Chitinimonas arctica: one gene and its partners. The protein of the gene in region 1 interacts with the protein of each later gene in a pairwise test. Links are inferred from orthologs where the notes say so. Each region holds a gene or a part of one and is shown on either strand. Other genes may lie near its edges.

The links. Proteins that work in one complex are often made in the same cells at the same time.
Region 2: the proteins of rplL (region 1) and dnaE interact in binary tests that used the Escherichia coli proteins (3 or more experiments, as listed by UniProt). The link is inferred for Chitinimonas arctica from one-to-one orthologs.
Region 3: the proteins of rplL (region 1) and FNU76_RS20650 interact in binary tests that used the Escherichia coli proteins (3 or more experiments, as listed by UniProt). The link is inferred for Chitinimonas arctica from one-to-one orthologs.

What each region holds. Positions count from the first base shown.
Region 1 is NZ_CP041730.1:1,875,457-1,882,863, reverse strand. Bases 4,706-7,407 are described here. They hold rplL (50S ribosomal protein L7/L12), read left to right. Parts: upstream 4,706-5,723; coding sequence 5,724-6,092; downstream 6,093-7,407. Other genes in these bases: rpoB (DNA-directed RNA polymerase subunit beta), read left to right, coding at 6,247-7,407; rplJ (50S ribosomal protein L10), read left to right, coding at 5,134-5,667; rplA (50S ribosomal protein L1), read left to right, coding at 4,706-4,803. Outside these bases: FNU76_RS08495 (hypothetical protein), read right to left, coding at 1-797; tuf (elongation factor Tu), read left to right, coding at 1,262-2,452; preprotein translocase subunit SecE, read left to right, coding at 2,668-3,021; transcription termination/antitermination protein NusG, read left to right, coding at 3,053-3,580; rplK (50S ribosomal protein L11), read left to right, coding at 3,673-4,104; more of rplA, read left to right, coding at 4,105-4,705. UniProt on the Escherichia coli protein: The binding site for several of the GTPase factors involved in protein synthesis (IF-2, EF-Tu, EF-G and RF3). Is thus essential for accurate translation.
Region 2 is NZ_CP041730.1:4,989,079-4,995,880, reverse strand. The notes cover bases 1-3,979. They hold dnaE (DNA polymerase III subunit alpha), read left to right. Parts: upstream 1-350; coding sequence 351-3,779; downstream 3,780-3,979. Other genes in these bases: FNU76_RS22665 (DNA-processing protein DprA), read right to left, coding at 3,934-3,979; FNU76_RS22675 (acylphosphatase), read left to right, coding at 1-258. In the rest of the region: more of FNU76_RS22665, read right to left, coding at 3,980-5,382; FNU76_RS22660 (RecQ family ATP-dependent DNA helicase), read right to left, coding at 5,379-6,802. UniProt on the Escherichia coli protein: DNA polymerase III is a complex, multichain enzyme responsible for most of the replicative synthesis in bacteria. This DNA polymerase also exhibits 3' to 5' exonuclease activity. The alpha chain is the DNA polymerase catalytic subunit.
Region 3 is NZ_CP041730.1:4,514,920-4,520,595, reverse strand. The notes cover bases 2,824-5,676. They hold FNU76_RS20650 (universal stress protein), read right to left. Parts: upstream 4,550-5,676; coding sequence 4,097-4,549; downstream 2,824-4,096. Other genes in these bases: FNU76_RS20635 (hypothetical protein), read right to left, coding at 5,618-5,676; FNU76_RS20640 (tellurite resistance TerB family protein), read left to right, coding at 5,109-5,525; FNU76_RS20645 (acyl-CoA thioesterase), read left to right, coding at 4,672-5,112; FNU76_RS20655 (radical SAM protein), read right to left, coding at 3,225-4,097; FNU76_RS20660 (helix-turn-helix domain-containing protein), read left to right, coding at 2,824-2,881. Outside these bases: FNU76_RS20670 (methyl-accepting chemotaxis protein), read left to right, coding at 1-1,362; FNU76_RS20665 (GntR family transcriptional regulator), read right to left, coding at 1,392-2,024; more of FNU76_RS20660, read left to right, coding at 2,552-2,823.

The DNA of each region.
Region 1 (7,407 bases):
TGTACGAAGGTCCATGCCGCCGAAGTGCTATTGGGCGCGTCGCTATTGGATTGAATGCCTCCGCAGATGCCGTTGCCGCCCAGGCGGGTGGCGTCCAGGAAGGCGGCGGCGCCCGGCGTCGCGGCGGAGCGGTCTTGCCGGCCCACCGGCGCGGCCGGGGCCAGCAAGACCATCACTGCCTTGGTGCTGATTACCGCGCCGCCGGGGCCGCATATGGTCAGCCAGGGGTAGGCGGGCGTGTCCGACAACACACTGCTGATCGTCAGGGTCGGATAGTCCCAGTTCAGGGTATCGAATACGACATTGGCCGAGACGGCATACCAGATAGGGGCGTTCGACGGATCGAGAGGGGCGATATCGGCGCCCCTGGCCTCGTGGCGCAGGCAGATGTCCATGCCGCGACCGCGATCGCCATGTGGGTTGCCCGGCTTATCGACCAGGCCGTCGTCCTCGCCAAAGCGCGGTAAAAGGCCGAGGCGGTTCCGGTGGGTCAAGGCAGTGCCGCTGGCGGGGCAGTCGCTGAAGCCGTCGTAATTGCCGTCCTTGCGCCTGTCCGGAAACGGTAGCAAGCCGGGCGGCGCGTGCCGGTCCGGGTCATCCTGGCGGCCGAAAGCCAGGTTGAGCAGGCCCCATTTCGCCTCATTCAGCTGGCTTGTGGCGAAATTGTCATGATTTTTTGCTTTTGGCAGGGTGGCAAGCAGCATGCCGAAGGCCATGGCGAGGAGCAGGAAAACGATGACCAGCAGCGCGCCACCGCATTGCCTGGGCGGAACCGAACATTTAATTATCCGTTTCATACCAATGGTTTAAGCAATACCTGTACCCGGATTCCAAAAATATCTGCAAGAAAAATGCAAAAGGGGCTTTACATGTGGCGGGTCGTTACGCATAATGCGCCCCTCATTCAGGAGGGGTTCCCGAGCGGTCAAAGGGATCAGACTGTAAATCTGACGGTTCGCCTTCGAAGGTTCGAATCCTTCCCCCTCCACCAGAACAAGAAGTAGGTAGCGTCGCGGTTTGAAGTGCTCCGCGTGGCAAGTAGGTTTGAAGTCTTGTCGTGCGGGTGTAGCTCAATGGTAGAGCAGAAGCCTTCCAAGCTTACGACGAGGGTTCGATTCCCTTCACCCGCTCCATCTGTTTTGTGAATGCCCATGTAGCTCAGGGGTAGAGCACTCCCTTGGTAAGGGAGAGGTCGGCAGTTCGAATCTGCCCATGGGCACCATCGCTTGATACGTTTCTATCCGCAATCAAGGACTCCAAAATGGCAAAAGAGAAATTCGAGCGGACCAAGCCGCACGTAAACGTCGGTACGATTGGTCACGTCGACCATGGCAAGACTACGCTGACCGCTGCAATCACCACGATTCTGTCGAAGAAGTTCGGCGGCGAAGCCAAGGGCTACGACCAGATCGACAGCGCGCCTGAAGAAAAGGCCCGCGGTATCACGATCAACACCGCTCACGTTGAATACGAAACCGAAAACCGCCACTACGCCCACGTCGATTGCCCAGGCCACGCTGACTATGTGAAGAACATGATCACCGGCGCCGCGCAGATGGACGGCGCGATCCTGGTGGTGTCGTCGGCTGACGGTCCCATGCCGCAGACCCGTGAACACATCCTGTTGGCCCGCCAGGTTGGCGTGCCTTACATCATCGTGTTCATGAACAAGGCCGACATGGTCGACGATGCCGAGCTGCTCGAGCTGGTTGAAATGGAAGTGCGCGAGCTGCTGAGCAAGTACGATTTCCCCGGTGACGACCTGCCTATCATCAAGGGTTCGGCCCTGAAGGCACTGGAAGGCGACCAGTCGGAAATCGGCGAACCCGCCATTCTCCGTCTGGCCGAAGCGCTGGACACCTACATTCCTACTCCGGAACGTGCCATTGACGGTGCTTTCCTGATGCCGGTGGAAGACGTGTTCTCGATCTCGGGTCGTGGCACCGTGGTGACCGGTCGCGTCGAGCGCGGCATTGTGAAGGTTGGCGAAGAAATCGAAATCATCGGTATCGTACCGACGGTAAAGACGACTTGTACCGGCGTTGAAATGTTCCGCAAGCTGCTGGACCAAGGTCAGGCCGGCGACAACATCGGCGCGCTGCTGCGCGGCACCAAGCGTGAAGATGTGCAGCGCGGTCAAGTTCTGGCGAAGCCGGGCTCGATCAAGCCGCACACCAAGTTCGAAGGCAGCGTGTATGTGCTGTCCAAGGACGAAGGTGGCCGTCACACGCCATTCTTCAACGGCTACCGTCCACAGTTCTACTTCCGCACCACCGACGTGACCGGTGCGATGGAACTGCCGGCCGGCACCGAAATGGTGATGCCAGGTGACAATGTGGAAGTGGTTGTTGCGCTGATCGCTCCGATCGCCATGGAACAAGGCCTGCGCTTCGCGATCCGCGAAGGCGGCCGTACCGTTGGCGCCGGCGTTGTAGCCAAGATCATCGAGTAAAGTGTTTTAGCCGCCGATTCGGCAGTGGCCGGGTCGGTGGACTTGCAGGCGAGTAGCTCAATTGGCAGAGCACCGGTCTCCAAAACCGGGGGTTGGGGGTTCGAGACCCTCCTCGCCTGCCACTTCTTCCGAAGTGGTGGGTATTTAAATAACTAAGAAAGCCGTTTTCCAGCCGGAAAGCGGCTGTCTTTATTTTTTGGGCAATGAGCCGACGCATGGAAAATGTGGACAAATTGAAGCTGGTTGGGGCGTTCCTGCTGGTAGCGGCGGGTGTCGCCGGCTTCTACCTGCTGCCGCTGGATCAGCAGGCGTTGCGCGTGGTCGCCGTGGTAGCGGGTGTATTGCTGGCCGCGACGGTCATCTGGTTCTCGGCGCCGGGACGTGAATTCGTTGATTACGCCCGCGATTCCATCAAAGAGGCCGAGAAGGTTGTCTGGCCGACTCGGAAAGAGACCTGGCAGGTAACCGGCGTAGTGTTTCTGTTTGCCTTTACGCTGGCGATATTCATGTGGGCCGTCGATTCCGGCCTGGCCTGGTTGTTCTATGACGTGCTGTTGAAGCGCGTCTGATTTGTCGTCCGGAGATTGCTAGATGGCAGCGATGCGTTGGTATGTGGTACACGCGTACTCGGGATTTGAAAAGAGCGTCATGAAGGCGCTCAAGGAGCGCATCGAGCGCTCCGAAATGCAGCACTTGTTCGGCCAGATCCTGGTTCCGGTCGAAGAGGTCATGGAAATTCGCAATGGCACCAAGGCGCTGACCGAGCGGAAATTCTTTCCCGGTTATGTCTTGGTCGAGATGGAAATGACCGATGAAACCTGGCACTTGGTGAAGAACACCTCCAAGGTCACCGGCTTCATCGGCGGGACCGGCATGCGTCCTACACCGATTTCGGTGAAGGAAGTCGAGTCCATCATGCAGCAGATGCAGGAAGGCGTCGAAAAGCCCAAGCCGAAGGTGCTGTTCGACGTTGGACAGGTTCTCCGCGTCACGGAAGGTCCTTTCATGGACTTCAACGCGACCGTCGAAGATGTCAACTACGACAAGAGCAAGCTCAAGGTGTCCGTGTTGATCTTCGGCCGGGCGACACCTGTCGAAGTGGATTTTTCTCAGGTCGAGAAGATTTAACTTTTCGTACCGACAAGTGCCCGGCGCAAGCCGGGCTCAGCAACTGGGGAGCGGAGTTATCCGCGTCAACTACCCAATCTTAGGAGCACACCATGGCTAAGAAAATTATTGGCTATATCAAGCTGCAAGTGCCGGCTGGCAAGGCAAATCCTTCGCCACCCATCGGCCCTGCACTGGGTCAACGCGGCCTGAACATCATGGAATTCTGTAAGGCGTTCAACGCCCAGACCCAAGGCGTAGAGCCAGGTCTGCCGATTCCGGTGGTGATTACCGCTTTTGCGGACAAGTCCTTCACCTTCGTGATGAAGACCCCTCCGGCCACCATCCTGATCAAAAAGGCTGTTGGTATTCAAAAGGGTAGCCCTAAGCCGCATAGCGACAAGGTAGGCACGATCACCCGTGCTCAACTTGAAGAAATTGCCAAGACCAAATCGCCCGATCTGACGGCTGCCGATATGGACGCCGCCGTGCGCACTATCGCCGGTTCCGCGCGCTCGATGGGCCTGAATGTGGAGGGTGTGTAAATGGCTAAGGTTTCCAAGCGCGTCGCAGCTCTGAAGGCTAAGATCGACCGCAACAAGTTCTACTCCATCGACGAAGCCCTGGTGCTGGTCAAGGACGGCGCGACCGCCAAGTTCGGCGAGTCGATCGACGTTGCCATCAACCTGGGTGTTGATGCACGTAAGTCGGACCAGGTCGTTCGCGGTTCCGTCGTGTTGCCTAAGGGTACCGGCAAGACCGTTCGCGTTGCCGTGTTCGCACAAGGTGCCAACGCCGAAGCCGCCAAGGCCGCCGGCGCCGATATCGTCGGCTTCGAAGATCTGGCCGAACAGATCAAGGGCGGCATGATGGACTTCGACGTGGTGATCGCCACGCCGGACGCCATGCGTATCGTCGGTCAGCTGGGTACCATCCTCGGCCCGCGCGGCCTGATGCCTAACCCGAAGGTCGGCACCGTCAGCGCCAACCCTGGCGAAGCGGTTCGCAACGCCAAGGCCGGTCAGGTTCAGTACCGTACCGACAAGAACGGCATCATCCACACCACGCTTGGCCGCGCCAGCTTTGACGCCGCCGATCTGAAGACCAACCTGACCGCGCTGATCGACGCTTTGCAAAAAGCCAAGCCAGCTTCGTCCAAGGGTGTGTACTTCAAGAAGATCGCGCTTTCGAGCACGATGGGCCCTGGCGTGCGTATCGATGCCGCTACGGTGTTGGCCGCTTAAGTATTGCATTGGATCGCGGCTTGCCGCGGTCGGATGATTGAAATGGGTCGCGGCTGATGCCGCGATCAAAACGGACTTTGGGCCGCAAGCCGCGCAAGTGGCGGGCGGGTTATCAAAGACCGTAGGGGGCCGGGGTACTTGTGCCATGGCCTTAATCGGCAATCGATACGGAGCAAGCAATTGCTCGCGTCGACCCACCCTACGCAGATGGTGTACCCAAGAGCAGGAATTCCCTGGTTCCGTAGTGGAGTCGGCTAGTTCTCCTGATGATTGGTTGCCATTTCTTTAGGTTCTGCCAGGCAACTGGTGGATTTTCCAGGAGGGTAGACCTTGAGTCTCAATCTCGACGATAAAAAGGCTGTAGTGGCTGAAATCTCCGCCGAAGTGGCGAAGGCTCAAGCCATTGTGGTGGCCGAATATCGTGGCATCCAAGTCAGTGCCATGACCAAGTTGCGTGCCGATGCTCGCAGCAAGGGCGTGTACCTGCGCGTGTTGAAGAACACGCTGGCCAGCCGCGCTGTTGAGGGCACCCCATTTGCCGATCTGTCCAAGCATATGGTCGGTCCGCTGGTATACGGCATTTCTGCCGATCCAGTTTCCGCCGCCAAGGTGCTCGCGGACTTTGCCAAGACCAACGACAAGATCGTGGTCAAGGCTGGTTCGTACGACGGCAAGACAATGAACGCTGCGGAAGTAATCCAGCTCGCTTCTATTCCAAGCCGCGAAGAACTGCTGTCCAAGCTGCTCTACGTTATGCAAGCCCCGCTTGCCGGCTTCGCCCGTGGCCTCGCCGCGCTGGCGGAAAAGAAGCAAGGTGGCGCGTCCGCCCCGGCCGAGGCAGTTGCCGAAGCCGACGCAGCTTAATTGCCGCTACACTTTTCACGAATTAACGACTTATCTGTATTCAGGAGTAATTGAACATGGCTCTGACCAAAGAAGACATCCTCGAAGCCGTTGCTGGCTTGACCGTTCTGGAACTGAATGACCTGGTGAAGGCATTCGAAGAGAAGTTCGGCGTTTCCGCTGCCGCTGTTGCTGTTGCTGGCCCTGCCACCGCTGCTGCCGCTGTTGAAGAAAAGACCGAATTCGACGTGATCCTGACCGGCGCCGGCGCGCAAAAGGTTGGCGTGATCAAGGTTGTGCGCGAACTGACGGGCCTGGGCCTGAAGGAAGCCAAGGATCTGGTTGACGGCGCTCCTAAGTCGGTCAAGGAAGGCGTTTCCAAGGCTGATGCTGACGCAATGGTCAAGAAGCTTGTCGAAGCTGGTGCTACCGCTGAGATCAAGTAAGTCTCCCTAGGGAGAAACGGCAGGCTGGCGACTCAGGTCGCCAGCCTGTTTGTGCTTGTGATAAATCATTGTCAACCGCGTTGCCAAACCGGAAAGCCTGCTTACATCGGGCCTTGTGGTTTGGTTTTAGCGCCCCAACTCGACCGGAGACTCTATGAGTTACTCGTTCACTGAGAAGAAACGCATTCGTAAAAGTTTTGCGAAGCGGGCGAACGTTTTGGACGTTCCTTATCTACTCGCCACCCAAATCGACTCCTACACGGAGTTTCTCCAACTGGGTGTGTCTGTGGAGCAGCGTACCACTAGCGGGCTGCAAGCTGCATTCTCCTCGATTTTTCCGATCTCCAGCCATAACGGCTACGCCAAGCTGGACTTTGTCAGCTATCAGCTGGGCGAGCCTCCGTTCGATGTTGTGGAGTGCCAGCAACGCGGCATCACCTTCGCCGCACCTTTGCGCGCGCGCGTACGCCTGACGATTTTCGATCGCGAATCGTCCAAGCCCGTGGTGAAGGAAGCCAAGGAACAAGAAGTCTACATGGGCGAAATTCCGCTCATGACCAGCAACGGTTCGTTCGTGATCAATGGCACCGAGCGTGTCATCGTGTCGCAGCTGCACCGTTCGCCAGGCGTGTTCTTCGAGCACGACAAGGGCAAGACCCACTCCTCCGGCAAGCTGCTGTTCTCCGCCCGTATCATTCCTTACCGCGGCTCCTGGCTGGACTTCGAGTTCGACGCCAAGGACCTGCTGTATTTCCGTATCGACCGCCGTCGCAAGATGCCGGTAACGATCATGATGCGCGCGCTCGGTTACACCAACGAACAGATGTTGGCCGAATGCTATGAGTTCGATACGGTTCGCCTGTCCAAGGACGGCGTCTATATCGAGTTGGTGCCGGAACGCCTGAAGGGCGAAGTCGCCAAGTTCGACATCCTGGGCAGCAACGGTGCGGTACTGGTGCAGAAGGAAAAGCGCATCACCGCCAAGCATATCCGTGATCTGCAAGCCGCCGGCGTCAAGGAACTGGAAGTGCCGACCGACTCGCTGGTCGGTCGCGTGCTGGGCGCCAACGTGGTCAACCCGGATACCGGCGAGATCGTGGCCCGTGCCAATGACGAGATCACCGAAGAGTCGCTGATCAAGTTCGAACTGGCGAAGGTGACTTCGCTGAAGCTGCTGTTCGTCAACGACCTGGATCAAGGCGCCTATATCTCCAACACCTTGCGCCTGGATGAAACCGCCGACCGTCAGGCCGCGCGCGTTGCCATCTATCGCATGATGCGTCCTGGCGAGCCGCCGACCGAAGACTCGGTCGAA
Region 2 (6,802 bases), 3.1 Mb from region 1 along the record:
TCGATACGCGGCCGCGTCCAAGGCGTCGGCTACCGTAACGCCATGGCGGAACGCGCGCAGCAACTGGGCGTGGCCGGCTGGGTACGCAATCGCCGGGATGGTTCGGTGGAAGCGCAGCTCGAAGGCGAGGCGCAAGCGGTGCAGGATTTGCTTGCCTGGGCCAGGCAAGGGCCGGCTTTTGCTCGGGTGGACGACATCGCCGAGCAAACCTGCACCGCCAGCGGCGCCGCCTCCTTCGCCCGACTGCCAACGGCGTAGCCACTACGGTCCTCCCCGCGAAACACGTCGCTTCCGCTTGAATTTTCCTCCTTCCAGCCCGCACGCCTCCCGTGACGGGTAAAATTCGCCCCATGACGTCTCCTGCCTTTATCCATCTTCGCCTCCATACCGAATATTCCGTAACCGACGGCATCGTGCTGATCGATGCCGCCGTGCAGCGTGCCAAGCAGTACCAGATGCCCGCGCTGGGCATCAGCGACCTGATGAATCTGTTCGGCCTGATCAAGCACTACAAGACCGCGCGCGGCAGTGGCATCAAGCCCATTGCCGGCGTGGACATCTGGCTGGAAAACGAGGAAGACCGCGACAAGCCTTATCGCGCCCTGCTGATCGCCAAGAACCGTGCCGGCTACGGCCGCCTGTGCGAGCTGATCACCGAGGCCTACCGCCGCAACCAATACCGCGGTCGCGCCGAGATCAAGCGCGAATGGTTGGCCAATGGCGACAACAGCCAGCTGATCGCCCTCTCGGGCGCCCATTTGGGCGATATCGGCCAGGCCATCCTCAACGGCAATACCGATGCCGCCAGCAACCTGGCCGGCTGGTGGGCCGAGCAGTTTCCCGACAGCTTCTACCTGGAGCTGCAGCGTACCGGCGATCCCCGCTGCGAAATCGCCGTGCAGGGCGCGCTCGATCTGGCCGCCGGCCTGGATCTGCCGGTGGTGGCCACCCACCCTATCCAGTTTTTCGACCGAGACGACTTCAAGGCCCACGAGGCCCGCACCTGCATCGCCGAAGGCTATGTACTGGCGGATAAACGCCGCCCCAAGCTCTATACCGAGGAGCAATACTTCAAGTCGCCGGACGAGATGGCCAGCCTGTTCCACGATATTCCGGAAGCTCTGGCCAATAGCGTGGGCATTGCCCAGCGCTGCAATGTCACCATCCAGCTGGGCAAGAACTTCCTGCCGTTGTTCCCCACCCCGGACGGCATGACGCTGGACGACTTCCTGGTCGCCGAAGCACGAACCGGCCTGGAAGAACGCTTGATACAGCTGTTTCCCGACGAGCAGGAACGCCTGGCACGGCGGCCCGAGTACGATGCCCGCCTCAAGTTCGAATGCGACACCATCATCCAGATGGGCTTCCCCGGCTACTTCCTGATCGTGGCGGACTTTATCAACTGGGGTAAGGCCAACGGCTGTCCGGTCGGCCCCGGCCGGGGGTCGGGTGCCGGCTCGCTGGTGGCCTACTCGCTCAAGATCACCGATCTCGATCCGCTGCGCTATGCCTTGCTGTTCGAGCGCTTCCTCAATCCGGAGCGGGTCTCCATGCCCGACTTCGACGTGGACTTCTGCCAGGAAAACCGCTGGCGGGTGATTGCCTACGTGCGCAAGAAGTACGGCGAAGAGGCGGTCAGCCAGATCGTCACCTTCGGCACCATGTCGTCCAAGGCGGTGATACGCGACGTGGGCCGGGTGCTGGACCTGCCCTTCTTCCTGTGCGACCGGCTCTCCAAGCTGATTCCGCTGGAGGCCAACAAGCCGCTGTCGCTGAGCAAGGCGATGGAGATGGAACCGCAGATCGGCGAGCTGATCGCGGCGGAAGATGCCGGCGAACTGATCGAACTGGCACAAAAGCTGGAGGACCTGACCCGGGGCGTCGGCATGCATGCCGGCGGCGTACTGATCGCACCCGGCAAACTGACCGATTTCTGCCCGCTCTATATCGCCAGCGGCGAGGATGCCTCGCCGGTCTCGCAATACGATATGAAGGACGTGGAGTCGGCCGGCCTGGTGAAGTTCGACTTCCTGGGCCTGCGCAACCTGACCATCATCGAACTGGCCCAGCGCTATATCAAGCAGGTCAGCGGCGAGGAGGTCGATGTCGCCAAGTTGCCGCTGGACGACAAGCTGGCCTACAAGGTGTTCGCGGCCGGCAATACCACTGCCGTGTTCCAGTTTGAATCCAGCGGCATGAAGAAGATGCTGGTGGAGGCCAAGCCCAGCAAGTTCGAGGAAATTATCGCCTTCGTGGCGCTGTACCGGCCAGGTCCGATGGACCTGATCCCGGACTTTATCCGCCGTATGCATGGCGAACGTTTCGAATACCTGCACCCGCTGCTGGAATCGGTGCTGGCACCCACCTACGGCATCATGGTGTACCAGGAACAGGTGATGCAGGCCGCCCAGGTCTGCGGCGGCTACTCGCTGGGCGGCGCAGACTTGCTGCGGCGGGCCATGGGTAAGAAATTGCTGTCCGAAATGGTCCAGCAGCGGGCCATGTTCGTGGAGGGCGCCGGCGGCAAGGGCCTGAGCGAGGCCAAGGCCAACGAAATCTTCGACTATATGGAGAAGTTCGCCGGCTACGGCTTCAACAAATCGCACGCCGCCGCTTACGCCCTGCTGTCCTACCATACCGCCTGGCTCAAGGCCCATCACTGCTCCGCGTACATGGCGGCGGTGATGTCCACCGAATTGGACAATACCGACCAGCTAAAGGTCTTCTACGACGACTGCGTGCTCAACAAGCTGGTATTCCTGGCGCCCGACGTCAACCACAGTGTTTACCGCTTCCTGCCGGTATCGCGCGGGGAAATCCGTTACGCCTTGGGTGCCATCAAGGGCACCGGTGAAGCGGCGGTGGACCATATCGTCGCCGTGCGCGAGAAGGACGGTCCCTATCGCGACCTGTTCGACTTCTGCATGCGCACCGATAAACGACTGGTCAACCGCCGTGTGATCGAAGCGCTGATACGTGCCGGTGCGTTCGATACGCTGTGCGACCATCGCGCCAGCCTGCTGGCCACCGTCAGCCTGGCCATGGAGGCGGCCGAACAGGCGGCCGCCAATGCCAACCAGGGCGGCCTGTTCGATGCCTTCGAGCCGGAACCGGAGCACCAGATGCAGTTGGCCGACGTGCCGCGCTGGAACGAGACCGTGCAATTGACGGAAGAGAAGCTCGCCATCGGCTTCTTTCTGTCCGGCCACCCCTTTACCGCCCAGGCCAAGTTCGTACGGGGCTTCGTCAAGACCGACCTGGCGCGCATCACGCCGCGCAAGGAGCCGCAGTGGATCACCGGCGTCGTGCTGGAGGTAAGGACCAAGCTCAGCCAACGCGGCAAGATCGCCTTCGTCACCCTGGACGACGCCAGTTGCAAACGCGATGTCATGGTCTATGCCGAAACCTTCGAAGCCGCCCGCAACAAGCTGCGCGACGACGCCCTGCTGGTGATCGAAGCCAAGGTCAGCGAAGACAGCTATAGCGGCGCCGGCGGTCTACGCATCATCGCCGAACGCATTCTCGACCTGGCCGAAGCACGCAGCCGCTTTGCCCGCGCGCTGGCGCTGGGCATCAACGGCACGGCCGATGCCATTCGCTTGAAGAACCTGCTGGAACCCTACGCGGGCGGTGATTGCCCGGTGCGGGTGGAGTACCGAAATGCCCGGGCCAGTTGCGCGATGCAATTGGGTGAACGCTGGCAGGTGACGTTGCGGGATGAGCTGCTGACGGAGTTGCGTGGCTGGCTGGGGGAGGAGGCGGTGCGGATACAGTTTTAAGAGCGGGCCGAATCCTTATAGGGGTTGATCGAATCCAACCGCAAGATCGATACAATCCGGTCTAGTGGCAGACCTTGCTGGTGTGGGTTCGATTCCCATGGCCTCCACAACATTTGAAGTCATGGCGCTTGGGCTGCACTGACAACTGACCTGTTCAGCATCGTTGCAGATCAGAGGATTTACGCCCGGACTTTTCAAGATGTGGGATGGCAGCCTGGTCGCTCGAAAAGAGACTGGAATGACGGATGACATAGCCTGCTGGTTGCTTCTGTTTCTCGATTAGCCCTTCTTCAAGGAGTCGCTGCAGCCAAACCTTGGCTTGTACATTCGAGACTTCCAGCACAGCCGCCACCTCTGCTTCTTTCATCGGCGCCTTCAGCAGTATTTGGATCAACTCCCGGACTGCCGCAAACAGCGTGTCGGCGGGTGTTGACGTAATCTTCGCCACGTCGCCGTCCGAATTGGTTACGTCTACCGGGGGCTGGACATACGTTGGCAGGGAGTTTGACGACTTTCCAGCAGCGACTGGTGGTGAAACTGCCTCGCTCGGCTTCTCCACCACCTCTAGTGATTTCGGACATGCTTGCGGCGTGGGCGAAACGTCAGACGGCTCGTTGCTAAAATCCAGCGTAAGGTCTGACTGCGGCGACATCGGTGCGAGCGTGATGGCGTTAAATACGCTTTCAAAGGCATCGACACCTGGCGAATTGGGCCAGAGTAAAGCTCCCCGCCCACGAAGGGCGTCGAGACCGGCAGAAAGCACACCCTCTGATCTCACATAGACAGGAACGAACTTAAGCTTATCTAACTGCTCGATAGCGCCGGCCCAAGTTCCACCCTTGTTCAAATCGGAGCTGACAACCAGGGAAGCGTCAGCCAGCGCATAGATCAGCTTGTTGCGCTGCATAGCATTACCAACGTTGAAACCTGCGCTGGGGTCGTAAGGAGAAATCAGCACCAGTTGTCTATCGAGCAGTAAGTTGCGATGCTCGCGGTTCATGACTGTCTTTTCCAGGCTATCTGCCAGGACGCCACAGACTTTGCCACCCGCTACCAGCGCGCCGCGCATGGCTGCTTGATCGACACCTTTTGCGCCACCCGACACTAGGACACGTCCAGCCTGGGCGGTCATTCGGCCCACTGCCATGGTATGGTCGATCAACGAATCGTCCACATGCCGAGATCCAACAACGGCAAGACCACCCAATTCCAGCAAGCTGATGTCACCGCAACCGTAGATCACGGCTGGTGCGTCTTCGCGCAGACGCATCTTAAAGCGGCGTGGATACGCTGCATCAGCGCGACTGATCACCCAGATTGCTCGTGCTTGCCAGCGCTCGATGGCTTGGCTTAGCAGGAAGCCACGCCCTAATAGCCGCTGCAGCCGAGCATGGTCGATCACTGGCTGGCAGGCGTGCAAGAGGTCTGTCGCATCTGGCAAAACGAGGTCCGCTGGCTGGCGCTGTATTTCCCTTAGGTGCCGGGCGAGGCGCTTGTACTCACCGGGCGACAGGAGCTCCGGAGAGGATGGGTTTCGCCCTGCGATCAATGGCGCCGTCAGCAGCAAGATTGCCTGGGTATTGGGTGACAGGGCGGGCATCATTCGTCGTGCCCTGCTTGAGAGAGTGCCATTGGCCAGACTTCTCCGCTTCCGTTCTGGCGCAGCAACCACGCTGCCACGGTTAGCGTCCAGCGTGAATCTACCATATCATCAATCAAAATCACCGGCCCAGGCGGAATAGGCTGACCATTATATGCCAGCGAACCATCGATGTTGCGGGCTTGCTGTGTACTGTTCGCCATCGTTTTTTGTTCGGGTCTGTTGTCTGTCTTTATTATGACCATATGAAACGGCAGCCCCATCGCTTCAGCCCAGCGCTTCGCAAATCCGGGCACGAGATCGGGGTGACGCAACGATGGAATGCATGTTACCCAGGTTGGATTGGGTTGGGGATTCCATTCTCGAACCATATTCCTACACGCTACAACCAATTCATCAGAAAACTTGCCGTCCTCATACTTGCCTTGCCTGACAAGGCTACCCCAACCGGCGTCACCCCACACGCACAGCGCTTTGCCGGGCTGCGATTGATGGTTGGCGGCGAGAATTCCCTTAATACCATACTGGGGCATCCCCCCGTCAGGCCACTTTTTTCGGGGTTCGATGGGCAAGCTGGTACGCTGTAAAAATCCAATCGCATCCCGGACCAAAGCTTCATTTACACCGGTAGGCAGCGGGGGAAGCGCAGGTTGCGTGACAATATCAGGATCACCATCCAGCGCACTAATCAGGAAGCCCATGTGTTGACCAAAGGGCAGTCTTATGTAGTCCTGCATTTGCTGGTGCTCTTCGCGCCGCAGGGTAGTGAGCCGCTCGGCTCGCATCCAGAAGCCGTCACTCAATGAGGCCGCAGTAAGCTGCCATCTGGTGCCCTGCTTGGCGATCGGTGCAGGTGTTTCCAGGGAGAGCAGCGCAATCGTCTTCTCAATGCGCCCTTTGCTCAGGTTGACGCGGCTGAGCAACTCTGGAACGGATAGGCCGCATTCCTCTTCTTCAAGCGCAGCCAAGACGACGTTAACTTCCTGGCGGGTAGGAAAAGCAGTGCGGATGAACCAATCCGTAATGTTGGAATCTTCCTGGCCGCTCAGCAGTACTCCATAGGCGGAGTCAAGTGCGCGCCCGGCACGTCCAACTTGCTGGTAGTACGCAACTACGGAACCCGGCATTTGGTAATGAACGACGAACGCCAGATCGGGTTTGTCATAACCCATGCCCAACGCCGTCGTGGCTACTAGCGCCTTGACCTCGTTGTTTAGCAGAGCCTGCTCGAGCGCTTCCCGACGGTCGCCACTTTCCCCGGTGTAAGGTTCCACATTGAAACCCTTGGTCTTAAGCCAGTCAGCGACTTGGTAAGCGTCGCGCACTGTCAGCGTATAGATGATGCCGTTTCCTTGCAGCGTGGCAAGCTGCTCTGCCAGCCAAGCAAGACGCTCCGCCTGACTCGGCAGTCGGATAGTTTGTA
Region 3 (5,676 bases), 2.6 Mb from region 1 along the record:
CTACAGCAAACACTTGAAGCGGAAAAGCCTTATGGTAGCGGCTACCTGAGCTTGATCAGCCACGCGGGCGTCTACGCCAGCCATCCGGATAAAACCAGACTGGGCAAGCCGGTGGAAGCCGGCGAAATCCCGGCGGAACACCTTCAGGCGGCCAAGGCCGGCAAAGCGGGCCTGATCGAACAGGATGAATTCGCCCGCTTCCTGGTACCGGTACGCTTGGGCGCCACCAGCACACCCTGGGTCCTGGTCGTCAATATCCCGATCGCGCAGATCATGGCGCCCACCCAGCGCATGCTCGCGGTCAATCTGCTGCTGGGCGTCACGGCCCTGGCCCTGCTGGCGATCGTATTGGGCTTGGCCATCGGCAAGGTATCGCAACCGCTGCGCCGGCTGCGCGATGCCATGACCGAGCTGGCCGGCGGCGAGGCGGACCTGACCCGGCGCCTGCAGGTGCACAGCCAGGATGAGATCGGCCAGACCTCGCAAGCTTTCAATCGCTTTATCGACTCCCTCGCCAGCATCGTCGCGGCGGTCAAGGATAACGCGGTCGATCTCAATAGCCGCATCAACGAACTGGCCGGCCACACCCGCCAGATCTCCGCCAGCTCGGCCCAGCAGTCCGATGCGGCCGGCGCCTCGGCGGCGGCCCTGGAGCAGATGTCGACCAGCATCAGCCTGATCGCGCAGAACGCGATCCAGGCGGGCGAGACCAGTGAACAGGCGGAAAAGGGCGCCAGGGACGCCGTCGGCGAAATCAGCAGCACGGCCGATGAGATCAATCGCATCGACTCCACCGTACGTAAACAGGCCGACGCCATGGGACTACTGGCCGGGCGCGCGCAGGCGATCGGCAGCGTGATCAACGTCATCCACGAAATCGCCGACCAGACCAATCTGCTGGCGCTCAATGCCGCCATCGAAGCCGCCCGCGCCGGTGAGCAGGGCCGCGGCTTTGCCGTGGTGGCCGACGAGGTCAGGAAATTGGCGGAGCGAACCTCGGCCGCCACCCGCGAAATTGGCAGCACCATCGCTTCCATGCAGCAGGACACCGATGAAGCCGTCAGTGGCATCGGCATGGCGTTGGAACAGGTGGGCGCCGGCGTATCGCGCTCGCGCTCGGCCGCCGAACGGATCAACCGCATCGCCGACAGTACCCGCCTGACGGCACTGGGCATGCGCGATATCGCCGTGGCCACCCGCGAGCAATCGGAGGCGTCCAACCATATCGCCAGCAGCGTCGAACAGATCACCACCGCCATCGGCGAAAACGATATCGCCCTGCAACAGGCCTCGCAAACCAGCCAGCACTTGGCCACCTTGGCCGACGAGCTGGAGAGGCTGGTGCGGCGCTTCAGGACATAAACGCGCGGCGCTGTCCGGCGCCGCTAGCCTCAATCCTCGAAATTCGCCTCGATAAAGCGGACGTACGCGGCATGCAACGCCTGCATATTGTCGGTGAGCATGGTCATGTCCCGGGCCCGCATCGCTTCCACGTAGGTCCTGCGCGACGGCGCGTCCGTCAGGCGGCCTTGGCTGAGCCGGACCACTTCGGCGTAATAGCGAGTCGCGCGCTTGAGGTTCGTTTGAATCATTTCCAACAGGAGCGGTCTATCCGATCTGGACAGCAGCACCTCGTAGTAGTGATTCAATCGTTCCATGAAGAAACTGGCTTCCATGCCGCGTGGCGACTCCAGCTCCTCGGTAATGGCCGCCAGGGTGTCGATCTGCTCGTCGTCCAGCTTGGGCAAGGCGATCTGGAATGCCAATGCCTCCAAGGCATTGCGCACGTCGGCGATATCGGCGGCCTCACCGCGCTTCATGCGGGCCACGATGGCGCCGCGGTAGGCGAAGTACTCGACCAGGCCCTCGACCTGCAGGCGCTGTAAGGCTTCCCGCAACGGTATAGGGCTTACACCGTAACGATTGGCCAGTTCAACCTGCTTGAGCGGCTCGCCAGGGGCAAGCGCACCCCGAAAAATATCCTCCCGGATCGCTTGGGCTATCTTTTCTACTAGTGTGCTCATTGCGTTCAGCTCAGGCCTTAACAAGGCTAGGTATGGTTCAAAAGCGTTCGAGTCTAACAAACGCGCCGGTATTTTAACTCCCTAAAGACCTAGGGATTACCCTAATTGGGCAGGATTTTTAGGAACACGTTAAGATGCGCGGCCCGCGCCGTCCACACGGCACCAGGGAGGAAAAAAAAACACCCCGCGAACAGGCGAACTTACCCCTGTATCGTCCAGTACAACATTAAATATAATCCGGGAAAACCAGCAAAAAATCCAGTCTTGTACACTACACACAAAGAATTTTGACAATTCCTTGCTTGGCATAAATCATTACGCAACGCAACATGCCTCGCGCATAGTCTACAGTCGCAGTAAGATTAGGTATGCAAGCTAGGCCCTTCGGCAGTCGAACCGGCCCATATGAACTTTGTGAAAGACGCAACATCAGAGATGTGGTAAGCGCTACTTCAGCATTAGACATATCGGCCGACACGGCCGTCATGACAGACCGATAACAGGACAGCCCCTAGCGGGAAGCCGCCATGAAACTATTTGACAAATTATTTAACCCCCGCGACGTACGTCGCAAACTTGGCCTGAACCAACAGGAGTTCTGGACCAAGATCGGCGTCACCCAAAGCGGTGGCTCCCGTTACGAGAGCGGCCGCAACATGCCCAAACCGGTGCGTGAGCTGCTGCGCTTGGTGCACGTCGAGCAGGTGGACTTGAGCCGCGTCCGCCGCGAGGACTTCGAGATCATCGACTACCTCAAGGAAAACCACCCCGACCTGTACAAGAGCCTGCAGAAAGCGGTCAAGACGCGCCATGAAACCGGCACGGCCGAAGACGACACCGCCACCATTCCCCGCTAGGGAGCCTCTGCAAAAGTCCACTTACGAGCGTAAGCGAGGCTCCCTCGCGGCGGCGAGGGCGGGGCCGCCCGGGTAAGGGGGAGTGGGATCAATCAGCGAAACGTCGTTGATATACATACTGCCCGTTAACGCCCGGCTGTGCGTGGTTGTTGGTGCGTTAGCACCGTACAACCACGGCCTACCCCTTGCGGGTATTGCCGGGTGCTGCGGTGCAGATTCAGTTTGATACTTTTGCAGAGCTTCCCTAGGCAGCAGGAACAGGCCGTCCTTTCCGACTCCGCCATCCCGGCGGAACGGAAGCGTTACGGCCGAACCCTACTCTGGCGCAAGCGGCCGTCCGCTCTCAGAGACTCAATTTCACCGGCAAGCCCATTTGCTCGATTCGTCCGGCAAAATCCCGCATCCACGTTTCCGGCAGCCGCGTCAGGCGCGGCGCTTCCGGCTGCGTGGATGGGCGCGCCAGGCCGTACAGCAACACACCTTCCGGGCGAGCCCCGGCATCGATGGCCTCCCGCAGCAATCCCAGCCAGGCGCCTAGCTCCGTTTCGGCCGGCGGCTCGCCATCCACCGCGAACATGCAGGTCTGCAACCAGGTGGGGCAGCGGGTGCTTGCCAGGATCAGGTGCCGCTTGATCTGGGCCGGCGTCAGGGCGACCTGGTTGACGAAACTGACGCCTTCCTGCGGCGCCCGGTCGTATTTGAACCACACTTCGCCATTCATCTCGCGCATGCGCGTCAGCGCTTCCTGCACCATGGGCTTGTAGAGCTGGCTGCCGTTGGTGATCAGCACCAGCTTGATTTTGCCCAGCAGGCCAAAGTGCGCCAACTGCCTGCCCAACACCGTCACGACGTCGCCGAACTGCCGGCTCGAGGTCGGCTCGCCGTTGCCGGATAAAGCCAGGTCATTGAGCCGCCGCACATCTTCCGGCACATTGCGCTGCATGAAATCGCCATGGACGATATCGTCCAGCATGGCCGCCAGTTCGGCTTCCAGCACGGCCAGATCCAGCTGCGGTGCATTGCCGCGTACCAGGTCCGGCACCTGGCAATAGATGCAGCGCCAGTTGCAGGCATTGTTGGGGTTGAGGTTGATGCCGACCGACACCCCGCCCGCGCGTCGCGATACGACCGGATAGATGTACCTGAAGCCGAGGATATCGCGGCGATGATCGGTAACAAGCAAGGGCACAACAGTCTTGAGTGGAGTTTCGGACACTATTTCTTACGCTTGATCGGAAATATAAGTACGGGAACCGGGGCATGCCGGACAACACCCTCCGCCACGCTGCCCATCAACAGATGGTCCAAGCCGGTCCAGCCATGGGAACCCATGGCAATGATATCAGCAGGCCAGGTTCCGGCGTCCTCGATGATCGCCGCCGAAATGGAGCCTCCCCATATCTCGATCAGGGCCGCCTCCACTTCCACTCGGCTTTCGCGCAACAACTCCTGCGCGCTGGCCAACACCTTGCGCCCAGTTTCGCGCAGATTGACCTGGAGCTCGCCGACATCGACGAACTCCGCCCCACCCCAGGTAAACTGGGCCAGGTCGATCACGTGCACCAGCCTTGTCCTGGCGTGCTGATCGCTGCAAAAGCGGGTAGCCTGGTGGAGTGCCTGGCGTGAAGTTTCGCTGTCGTCCACCGGAATAAGTATGCGTTGGTACATGATAATCTTCCTCTCTCCATGATGCGGTCGGACCACCACCTTTGCCCATACTATAGTCGGCGGGTTGCCGGCCGGCAGCTACGGGGCTTAAACTCGGTTACGTTCAGGAATTCATCCGGCAAATGGCTCGCGTCAAACTCGTTCTACCCGATCACTTTCCGTTTTCCTGCCCGATCGAAATCGGCATCGGCCATATCAACTATGGCGGCCATCTGGGCAACGATTCGGCGCTTACGCTGATTCACGAGGCACGCCTGCGGTTCCTGAAATCGCTGGGGCTGACTGAATTGGACATCGGCGGGCGAGGCTTGATCCTGAGCGATGCGGTCGTGCTCTACAAAGCCGAGGCATTCTGGGGCGAGATACTGGTCGCGGAAGTGGCCGTGGAAGACTTCAACAAATACGGTTGCGACCTACTTTACCGTTTTCGTCGGCAAACCGATGGGGGCGATGTGCTGCACGCCAAAACAGGCATGGTGTTTTTTGATTACACCACCAAGAAGCCGGCCAGGGTGCCGGTGGAATTTATCAATAAACTCGGTATGCAGGAGCACACAGCATGATGAAGAAATATCCCGCCAATAGCCCGGAAGCCATGGCCCGCCTGCTGGTCATGCTGATGATGAGCGATGGCAATTTCGACCCGCGCGAGATAGACAGCCTGGAAACCCTGCATATCTATGAAGCACTGGGCATCAGCCGGACCCGCTTTATCGAGGTATTGCACGCCTATTGCAACGATTTGAGCGACGAAGCGGATGAGCAAGGCCGCATCCAGCTGGTCGATAGGCAGCGTATCGAAGACCTGCTCGACACCGTGACCGAACCGAAGAAACAATTGCTGCTGGCCACCCTGTCGCTCGACATGGCAAAGGCCGACCGGTCCATTTCCGATCCGGAGCTGGCTGTATACAGCCATATGCTGGAGCGCTGGCACCTGACGCTGGACGATATCGAAGCAGCGTACGCCCGGTAGAGTTTCAAGTATTCACCGCGGCGAGGCGCAGGCCGCACCCCGGTGAAATACGCGGCATCTTGCCCGTATGGGCAAGTTGCCGCGCAGACCTATCAGTTGACGCGCATCGAGGTCACGGTCGGGTTGGTATCGTGATACCAGCCGTTGAAGC